Regions from separate parts of the Sphingomonas pollutisoli genome, predicted to be linked through region 2. Evidence: riboswitches for the same ligand, from Rfam matches in the RefSeq annotation. Region 2 holds a riboswitch; each other region holds the start of a gene.
The links. A riboswitch is a leader RNA that binds a small molecule or an ion and turns the genes downstream of it on or off. The one in region 2 is predicted to bind cobalamin.
Positions count from the first base shown of each region.

Region 1: linked by a shared signal. The riboswitch ahead of cobW (cobalamin biosynthesis protein CobW) and the one ahead of PX554_RS11350 (DUF1636 domain-containing protein) in region 2 are both predicted to bind cobalamin.
Region 3: linked by a shared signal. The riboswitch ahead of PX554_RS09645 (TonB-dependent receptor) and the one ahead of PX554_RS11350 (DUF1636 domain-containing protein) in region 2 are both predicted to bind cobalamin.

Region 1 is NZ_JARFNJ010000004.1:52,603-55,871, reverse strand. Features, by position in the region: gene cobN (cobaltochelatase subunit CobN) at 1-302, opposite strand, end outside; gene cobW (cobalamin biosynthesis protein CobW) at 310-1,347, opposite strand; cobalamin riboswitch at 1,517-1,743, opposite strand; gene PX554_RS09580 (GH39 family glycosyl hydrolase) at 1,803-3,269, opposite strand, start outside.
Region 2 is NZ_JARFNJ010000004.1:438,009-441,277, reverse strand. Features, by position in the region: gene PX554_RS11360 (FecCD family ABC transporter permease) at 1-171, shown strand, start outside; gene PX554_RS11355 (ABC transporter ATP-binding protein) at 165-938, shown strand; cobalamin riboswitch at 959-1,147, shown strand; gene PX554_RS11350 (DUF1636 domain-containing protein) at 1,326-1,733, shown strand; gene cobT (nicotinate-nucleotide--dimethylbenzimidazole phosphoribosyltransferase) at 1,730-2,743, shown strand; gene PX554_RS11340 (histidine phosphatase family protein) at 2,740-3,269, shown strand, end outside.
Region 3 is NZ_JARFNJ010000004.1:65,866-69,134, reverse strand. Features, by position in the region: gene PX554_RS09645 (TonB-dependent receptor) at 1-1,454, opposite strand, end outside; cobalamin riboswitch at 1,621-1,858, opposite strand; gene cobF (precorrin-6A synthase (deacetylating)) at 1,979-2,740, opposite strand; gene PX554_RS09635 (cobyrinic acid a,c-diamide synthase CobB) at 2,737-3,269, opposite strand, start outside.

The DNA of each region.
Region 1 (3,269 bases), 390 kb from region 2:
CCATAAGACCAGTAGGCCGCGCCACCGATCAGCCGGATCAATATGCCTTTCGCGCGCCCGAGCGTCCGATCGACATAGGTATCGACCGACAGGGGGTGCGTCAGCTCGGCGAGGTTGGCGAGCCGCAGGCTCGGCAGGCCCCGGCCGTCGGCCTCAGCCACCATCGCGCGCCATCCGGCCGCGAACGCGCCGAGATCGCTGTCCGAGAACGACAGCACCACGAGATCGGCGGCATCCTGCCAAAGATCGCGCGGGGCGGCGGTCTCTTCCAGCCCATGCGTTTCGCGAAAGATGACGTGCATCGCCGGATCAAGCGGTCAGAGCGGCCCGGATCGCCGCCGGATCGAGCCGGCCGCGCTCCGCGATCACGACCAAGCGGGTCAGTCGCGGCTCGTCGACGCCCCAGGGCCGGTCGTAGTGGGTGCGTACCCGCGCGCCGACCGCCTGCACCAGAAGCCGCATCGGCTTGCCCGCGACGGCGGCATAGCCCTTCACGCGCAGAACGTCGCCGCCCGCTCCGATCGCCTCGATGCGTCCGGCCAGGTCATCAGGTGCGACAATATCGCCCTGTTCGATGACGATGCTGTCGAAATCATCATGCTCGTGTTCCTCCTCGCCGTCATGATGCGAGGGCCGCGCGGCGATATCGTCCTCCGCCGCCGCACCGAGACCGAGCACGACGCGCGGATCGACCACGCCATCGACCAGTTCGATGACCGGCAGCGGCTTGCGTGTCTCGGCCGCGATCACCGCGCGCGCGGTGGCGATACCTTCGGCACCGGCGAGATCGCACTTGGTCAGCAGCACCAGGTCGGCGCAGCCGAGCTGGTCCTCGAACACCTCGGACAGCGGCGTCTCATGGTCGATGCTCGGGTCGGCGGCACGTTGCGCGTCGAGCGCGGTCACGTCGGGGGCGAAGCGCCCGGCCGCGACCGCCTCGGCGTCGGCCAGCGCGATCACGCCGTCCATGGTGATCCGCGAACGGATCGCGGGCCAATCGAAGGCTTTCAGCAGCGGCTTCGGCAGCGCGAGGCCCGATGTCTCGATGAGGATGTGATCCGGGCGTGGATCGAGCGCGAGCAACGTCTCCACGGTGGGGATGAAATCGTCCGCGACGGTGCAGCAGATGCAGCCGTTGGCCAGTTCGACGATATTCTCGGCCGGGCAGTCGGGGATCGCGCAACCCTTCAGAATGTCGCCATCGACGCCAAGAGTACCGAATTCGTTGACGACGACCGCCAGCCGGCGCCCCCCCGCTTGGCGGATTAGATGGCTGATGAGCGTCGTCTTGCCGGCGCCCAGAAAGCCGGTGACGATGGTGACGGGCACCTTGGACAGATCGGACATGCTCTTCCCCGCGGCGCAAGCAACGACCGGGCGGGGCAACACTTCGTTCGGCACGCGACGACGGACGGGCGCCGAATGCCGCCCGTGCCACGCACCGGTGCAGCCCCAGCCGCACAGGCTCGTCGCTCAGACGGAGAACCGTGCCGCGGCCATCCCCTGGACCGAAGCAAGAGCGACCCTATCGCCGGCAGGTCTCCTGGCTCGCGGGTCAACGCTGCGGCATCGCCTTCCCAGAAGGAGCATCCGTGGATGCTCCGGTCCAGTGGCCGCTCCCGAAGGAGCATGATGCCCTCGCTCACCGCTCACAGTTGCAGGGACAGCCGCGGATTTGGGGAGAACCCCGCACCGCATTCCCATTCAAGCCCCTCGCGGGGCACCGGCGCGATCATCGAAGCCCGATCACGGGCTTCGCCGCTGCATCTAACCCAAGCCGCACGGCTTGCCAATTCTCGATTTCAGCGCGCGCCGTCGAGCAGAACCAACGCGACGCCCTGCCGCGCGAGCGGCAGGTCGAGCGTCGCCGCGCCGGCTGCGCCCGGGGTGACGTCAACCGTCTCGGGGTGCATCCGTGACGCGGCTTCCAGCGCGGCGTATTGCGCCGCGTCGGGCGACTGCGGCGAACCCATCGCGCGCCATGCCGCGAAGGCGTTCGCGTGGGTGGGGTCGACGCGCCACACCGTCGCCGACGCGGCTGCGCGGCGCAGGCCGGTCAGGCTGATGCGGACCTGCGCGTCGGCGCCGGCGACATCGTCGTCGTGATAGTGCCAGACCAGCACCGCGAGCTTGCCGTCGGCGGTGCGGGTGGCGAGAGTGCCGACGTCCGGCGTCCCCCGAACGCCGTTCGCCATCACGGCCTCAAGCGGGATTTGCGCGCTGCTGGTGCTGGCGAGCCGCGTCTCGCCGAGCTTCGCGAACAGGCGGAAGACGTTGAGCACGGGCAAATCGACGCCGTTGGTGGCAAGCTGGCGATAGCCCGCGAACCACGGCTGGCCCTCGAATTCGAACGACCAGGATATGATGCCTGCCAGCTTGACCTTGCGCTTGGCGGCAAGTTCCCAGATCCGCGCAAAACTGGCGGCGGTATAGCTCGAATACATCGTGCCGTTGCGATAGGCATTCTCCGGGCCGGGGCAGGCGGCGCAGCCTTCGGGATCGCTCTCGCCGATGACGACGGGCTTGCCGGCGAGGGTCGGGACGGAGAGGACTTTGGTGAAGCCCCCATCAGCCGCCATCAGGTGCGTGGCGATGCCCATCCGGACGTGCCCATCGACGATGGTGGGCTTGCCCTTGGCGTGGAACGAAAGGAAGTCGGTCGGAGTGCCGATCCGGCCGGTCGCATAGTTCCTGCCCGCGGTGACGTGCTGAAGGAAACCGTCCATGAAAGCGCCGCCCGCGCCCGCCACGTCCGGGCCGCCGACGCGCGCGGTCGGCAAGGCGCGGCGTACTCCGGCGATGGCGTAATCGTGCATCTTGTAGAAATCTTGCGGGCTGCCGCGCCAGTAGAAGTCGAGATTGGGTTCGTTCCAGACTTCGAAAAACCAGCGCTCGACTTCAGCGCGGCCATACCGTTCGACGTTATGGCGAGTCCATTGATAGACCAGTTCACCCCATTTCGCGTAATCCTTCGGTGGATAGCTCCATCCCGTCGCGATCTTTCCGTAATCGACGCCAGGCTGCCAGGCGTGCCGGTACGGCACGCCCGTCGGCGCGCTCGACAGCGCCTCCGGCATGAAGCCGATCTGGAGATAGGGATGGATGCCTTGCGCGCGGTACGTGTCGATGATGCCATCGACGATCGTCCAGTCGTAAACCGGCTTGCCGGCCTTGTCCTCCGTATAGGCGTTGGTGCTGCCCCATTTGAACGCGGGCGTCCCGTCCCCGCTGATCAGCAGATTGTGCGCCCGGAAATAGACATCGCCCGA
Region 2 (3,269 bases):
TCGGCGATCCTGCTGCCATCGGCGCTGGCCGGCGCGGTGCTGCTGACCTGCGCGGATATCGGCGTGCGGCTGATCCCGGCGACCAGCGAGCTCAAGCTCGGGGTGGTGACGGCGTTTCTCGGCGTGCCGGTGTTCCTCGCCTATCTGATCCGCGAGCGACGGCTATGGTGACGATCGCGCTCGACCGTGTCGGCGTGGCGCTCGGGCGACGAGCGGTGGTGCGTGACGTGCGCGCGGTGCTGGCGCCCGGCACGTTGGTCGGGATCGTCGGGCCGAATGGCGCGGGCAAATCGACGTTGCTGCGCGCGATGCTCGGGCTGGCTCCGGCGACCGGCAGCGTGCGCATCGATGATGTTCCGCTCGCGAGGATGGCGCGCGGCGCGGTCGCGCGGACGCTCGCCTATTTGCCGCAGGGCCAGACGCTGCACTGGCCGCTCACGGTCGAACGGCTCGTCGCGCTGGGCCGCTTGCCGCATCTCGCGCCGATGTCGCGGCTGGGTGACGTCGATGCGGCGGCGGTGGCGCGAGCGCTGGAGCGCGCCGGTGTCGCAGAGCTGCGCGACCGGATCGCCACCGAGCTGTCGGGCGGCGAGCGCGCGCGCGTCCTGCTCGCCCGCGCGCTCGCGGTCGAGGCCCCCGCGCTGCTCGCCGACGAGCCGCTCGCCTCGCTCGATCCCGGCCACCAGATCGACGTGATGGAACTGCTCCGCGCCGAGGCGCGCGGCGGCGCGCTGGTCGTGACGGTGCTGCACGACCTGACGATGTCGGCGCGGTACTGCGACCGTCTGCTGCTGATGGATGCCGGCGCGATTGTCGCCGACGGCGCCCCGCTCGACGTGCTCACCCCGGCGCGGCTGCGCGCGGTGTACGGGATCACCGCCGCCATAGAACGGCATGGCGGAGCCACCATGATCGTGCCGGTCGCGCGCGCATATTGACGCGCCGCGCCAGCGCGATTACCCCGCCGCCTGCGACAGGTTCCCCGGCGACGGGGATGAAAAGGGAACGGGAAAACCCCGGCTGCCCCTGCAACTGTAAGCGGCGAGCCACCGCGCCACAGGCCATTGGGAGCGTAAGCCCCCGAGAAGGCGGCGCGGAACGGCATTGACCCGCGAGCCAGGAGACCTGCCCGTCGCGGTCGTCCTTCGTGCGGACAGGGTGTGCCGGGCGGACGGGGGTGAACCCGAGAGGCGACATGGTTGGACCGCGGTTCGCGGTGCGCCGTGTCGTGGACATGGCGCACCGCGCGCGGCCCGTGTCGTGGGTGCCGGTGCTATGTCGCAATTTGTCGTTGTTCGTTCGTGCCTCTGCGCGGTGGGCGTCTGATGCTCAGGCGAGTCGAAGATGGTCCGGCGGTGGTTGCGTGCAACACCTGCCGCCACGCCACCGATGTGCGCGAGGATGCGGCGGGCGTGCGCGGCGGCGCGCGGCTGGTCGCCGCGCTGCATGCGGTACAGGCGTCGGATGCGCGCTATCAGGCGGTCTCCGTGCAGGAAATGCCCTGCCTGTTCGCCTGCACCGAGTTCTGCACCGTCCACCTGCGCGCGCCCGACAAGGTCGGCTATGTGCTCGGCCGCTTCACGCCAGACGCCGAGGCGGCGCGCGCGATCCTCGACTATGCGGTCGAATATGCCGCGAGCGAGCATGGCCGCGTGCCCTTCGCGCGCTGGCCGCAGGGGGTGAAGGGGCATTTCATCACCCGCACCCCGCCGGCCGGGTTCGTCGCGGAATGACCTTCGCGACGCTTCACGATTTCGAGACGGCGCTGGCGGCGCCGATCACGCCCGACGCGGACGCGATTGGAGAGGCGCGTGCGCGGCAGGCGCAACTCACCAAACCACCGGGTTCGCTCGGGCGGCTCGAAGACATCGCGGTGTTCTTCGCCGGCTGGCAGGCGCGCTCGCGCCCACGGATTGACCGCGCCCATGCTGTCGTATTCGCGGGCAATCACGGTGTCGTCGCGCACGGCATAAGCGCCTTCCCGCCGGCGGTCACCGCGCAGATGGTCGCGAATTTCGAACACGGCGGCGCGGCGATCAACGCGCTCGCAGGCGCGGCGGGGCTCGACCTCAAGGTGGTCGCGCTCGATCTCGATCGGCCGACCGCCGACTTCACGGCCGCGCCGGCAATGAGCGAGGCGGAATGCCTCGCCGCGCTTTCCGCCGGCGCCGCGAGCGTCGAGCCGGGGCTCGACCTGCTCGTGCTGGGCGAGATGGGGATCGGCAACACCACCGCCGCCGCCGCGCTATGCGCGCGCGCGCTCGGCGGCAGCGGGACCGACTGGGTCGGACCAGGCACGGGGGTTGATGGCGCCGGCGTCGCGCGCAAGGTCGCCGTGGTGGACAGCGCGCTGGCGTTTCACGCCGGTGCGCCGATGACCGCGTTCGAGACGTTGCGCCGGGTCGGCGGACGCGAAATCGCCGCGATCGCGGGCGCCGTGTTGCGCGCGCGGCACCTGCGCGTGCCAGTGCTGCTCGACGGGTTCATCTGTTGTTCGGCGGTGGCACCGCTCGCGGCTGCGGCGCCCGCGTCGATCGCGCATTGTCTCGCGGGGCATTGCTCGCTCGAGCCGGGGCACGGGCGGGTGCTCGCCGCGCTTGGGTTGGAGCCGATCCTCCGCCTCGACATGCGGCTTGGCGAGGCGAGCGGCGCGGCGGTGGCGGCCACGATCGTCCGCGCGGCCATTGCCGCGCACGATGAGATGGCGACCTTCGCCGAGGCCGGCGTATTCGGCGCGGGATGACGCCGTTCGTCCTCCACCTGCTCCGCCACGGCGCGCCCGAGCAGACCGGACTGCTGATCGGGCGAAGCGATGTCGCGCCCACGCCCGAGGGCATCCTTGCGTGCCGCGATCAGGCCAGCGATCTGGATGTGGCGGGGGTGGTAAGTTCCGACCTCGCGCGTGCCCGGCTTGCGGCGCGGGCGATCGGCGATGATCTCGGCGTGCCCGTCGTGGTCGACCCGCGCTGGCGCGAGCTCGATTTCGGCGCGTGGGACGGACTCGCGACCAGCGCGATCGATCCGGCTGCGCTCAGCCGCTTCTGGGACGACCCCGACGCTGCCCCGCCGCCGGGCGGCGAGCGCTGGTCGGCGCTGCTGGCGCGGGTCGGGGCGGCGATCGCGGCGTTGCCGCCGCGCGCGACTCTGGTCGTCACGCATGGCGGCGCGATGCGTGCGGCGCTCGCGCTGCTCTGCGGGTTCGGGACGCGCCAGCTATGGGCTTTCGACCTTCCGTATGCGGCAATGCTCAGCCTCAAGATATGGCCGGG
Region 3 (3,269 bases), 370 kb from region 2:
CGCCAGGTCGTATTGGATAGCGTCTTGTCGAGCGCGAAGCTCTCGGCGCCCGACGGCGCGATCGTCCAGCGCTTGATGCGGTCCCGTTCATGGCGGACGCCGCCGATGGCCGAGACATGATCGCCTACCTTGAGCCGATCCTCCGCGAAGATCGAAACTTCGCTGGTGCGTGTACGATAGCGCGGCGCGATGCCCTGCGTATCGACGATCGATCCGGGATCGAACGCGATCGGGTCCACCACCGATATCTGTGGGTTCGAACCGAAATTGTGCGAATAGCGCATCTTGATGAGGTTCGCGTCGAACCCGACGACGAAATCGTTGCCGATGCTGTCAGCCAGCGTGGTCCGCCACGTCGCGCTGCCCTGATCGCCCCATTGCGTCTGGTCGTGGACGATGCCGGTCATGCCGGTGCGATAGATCTGCCCGGGTGGGGCAGGGTCTTCGTTGAGGCCATTCGGGCAGAAGCCGTCGGCGGCGATCCAACAATAGCTTTCCAGATTGAGCCAGAACCGCTTGCTCGTTAGCCGGTATGCCTGGTTGCTGAAGGACAGCGCGCCGCTCGGCGTCCAATCGACCTGTACGCTGGTGCGGCTGTCCCGATAGTGCGTGTGGCCGTCGCGCGTATTGTAGTTGCGCTCGCGGATCGCGGGATCGAGGTGGCCGTCGATGAGCGGCGTGCCGAAATAGCGCATCGGCCGCTGATCGCCATAATCGCCCCGCGCGGTAACGATGATCGCGTCGGCCGGCGCCCAGCGCAAAGTGCCCGACAGCGCATAGCCGCTTGACTGCCCGCGATCGACATAACCATCCGAACGCCGATAGCTGCCATCGACGCGGTAGGAGAGCCGGTCGTTCAGCGGCCCACCCATCCCGGCGGCGAGATGGAAGCTGTTCTGCGATCCATAGCCGATTTCGCCCTCGACGGCGGTGCGCTTGGTATCCGGCTTGCGCATGACGACATTGACGGCGCCGCCGAGCGCACCCTGCCCGTAAAGCACGGACGCTGGGCCACTCAGGACGTCGATCCGCTGCACAATCCACGGATCGGTCGGGAAGGTGATCGTGCCGGCGACCGGAAACAGCCGCACGCCGTCGATCAGTTGCAGCACCGAACCTTGGCCGCTGAACCCGCGCGCAGCGAGTGCGGTGCCTCCGTTGCCGAGATTGCCGACGTTGCTGATACCCGGAGCTCGGCTCACCGCCTCGATCACCGACATGTCGCCGCGCGCGCGGATCAGATCGCCCGCGATCGTCGAGAGCGTGGCGGGCGTTTCCAGTGCGGTGAGGCCGAGCCGGCTGCCGGTCGTGTTCGGCGTGGTCAGGCTCGAGCGCTGACGCTCGCCCACTACCAGGATGCTATCCGCGTCGTCGCGGGTGGCAGGCGTCTGCGCGCCCGCCGTCGTGGCGACGACCGTGATGGCCCCCGCCGTGCAAGTCATGAGATTTCGCATTCATACGGTCCCCCGGCGTCGGACGAACCGGGGTGCCTTCCCGCGCGAACGGCGGCAGCCGCGCCGGCCGGACGCCATCGCGACCGTCACGCCTGCCCGTGCGGCCCCCCGCACCTTCGTCGCTCGAACGGAGTTCACCGTGCCGCAGCCACCCCCTGGGCCGAAGCAAGAGCGACCCACGCTGGCAGGTCTCCTGGCTCACGGGTCAACGCTACGATGCACGACCTTCCCAGGCCTCGCGCATACGCGTTCGACCCAGTGGTTGCTTCCGCCCAAGTGGATGGAAGCGATGTGCATCGCGCTCGCCGCTTACAGTTGCAGGGACAGCCTCGGCCTTGGGACGAAATCCCGTACCGCGTTCCCTTTTAAGCCCCTCACGGGGCACCAGCGCGATCATGACGCAAGCGACCTTGAGATCGCTCGCTCGTCCGTCTGGTACTGAAGCGACCAGCGCCACGCAAGCCGCGTCGTTCATCGCGCCCCAACCGAACAGGCCGCCGAGGTCTGCGAGGAAGCGAGTCCGGTCATGCGAAGGCGCGCGTACGGCGAAGCAGATAGGTGTCCATGATCCAGCCGTGCTCGGCCCGCAGCGCGGCACGGCGGCGCACGATCTGCGGCGCGGCCTCCGCCAGCGGACCCGCGATCAGCGCCTGCTGCGGCATGCCGAGGTACGCGCCCCACCAGATCGTCAGGCCGTCGGACACGAGCGCGGTGAAGGCACACGCCCCGTCCAGCATGACCGCGACGCTATCGACGCCGTCCGGCCAGCCGCCGTCACGCAGCCGCCGCCCGGTCGTGATGAGAACCGGCGCGCCGAGCGTGTTGAGCGGGATCGCATGCGCGCCGGTGAGCGCCTGCAGGCTGGTGATGCCGGGCACGACATGGACCCGCATCGCCATTCCATTCGCGCGCAACCGATCCGCGATGCGGAGCGTGCTGTCGTATAGTGAGGGATCGCCCCAGACGAGCAGCGCCAGCCGCCCGCCGTTCGGCAGGTGCATTGCCATCTGCGCCGCCCATGCCGTGGCGATCGCGTCGTGCCAGTCGCCGACCGCGGCGAGATAGTCGCCATCCCGCGCGCGGACGGGAAGATCGAACGCGACGACGCGCACCGGCTTGGTGAGCACTTTGGCGCATAGCGCGCGACGCAAGTCGATCAGCTCGGATTTGGCGTCGTCCTTGCGCGGCAGCAGAATCAGATCGGCCGCGTTCATCGCCGCCTCGGCCTCGCGGGTGAGGTGATCGGGGTTGCCGGTGCCGATGCCGATCAGGTGCAGGTCGATCATCGGTCTTCGGCCGGCGCGATCAGGTGGAAGAACGTGCCCGATACCTGTCCGCGATACGATCCGCTCTCCGCGACCCTGTTACCGTCCGCATCGCTCACGGACGCGAGCGGCGGGTCCGGCTGTTCGAGGATCGTCGAGTAGTGAAATTCATGGCCCCGGAGAGCGGCGCCTCGCGCGAGTCCGGATATCGGTGCCAGCAGGGTGGCGCGGCGATAGCCCAGGTGCATCCGCCGCCGCGCGTAACTGGTCACGAGGCCGAGCAATCCCGCCATGCGGTGGCGTGTCCCGTCGGCGTCGATCAGGCCCTCGCCCAGCGCCATATAGCCGCCGCACTCGCCGTGGACGGGGCGGGTTCGGGCATGTTCGGCGAGGCCGGCCCGGAACGTGTCCGCCGCCGCCAACCGCGCGGCGTGAAGCTCGGGATAACCGCCGGGCAGCCAGACGAACTCGGCGGTCGCATCGGGCGGCTCGTTGGCGAGCGGCGAGAACGGCAGGATCTCCGCACCGGCGCTGCGCCACGCGCCGAACA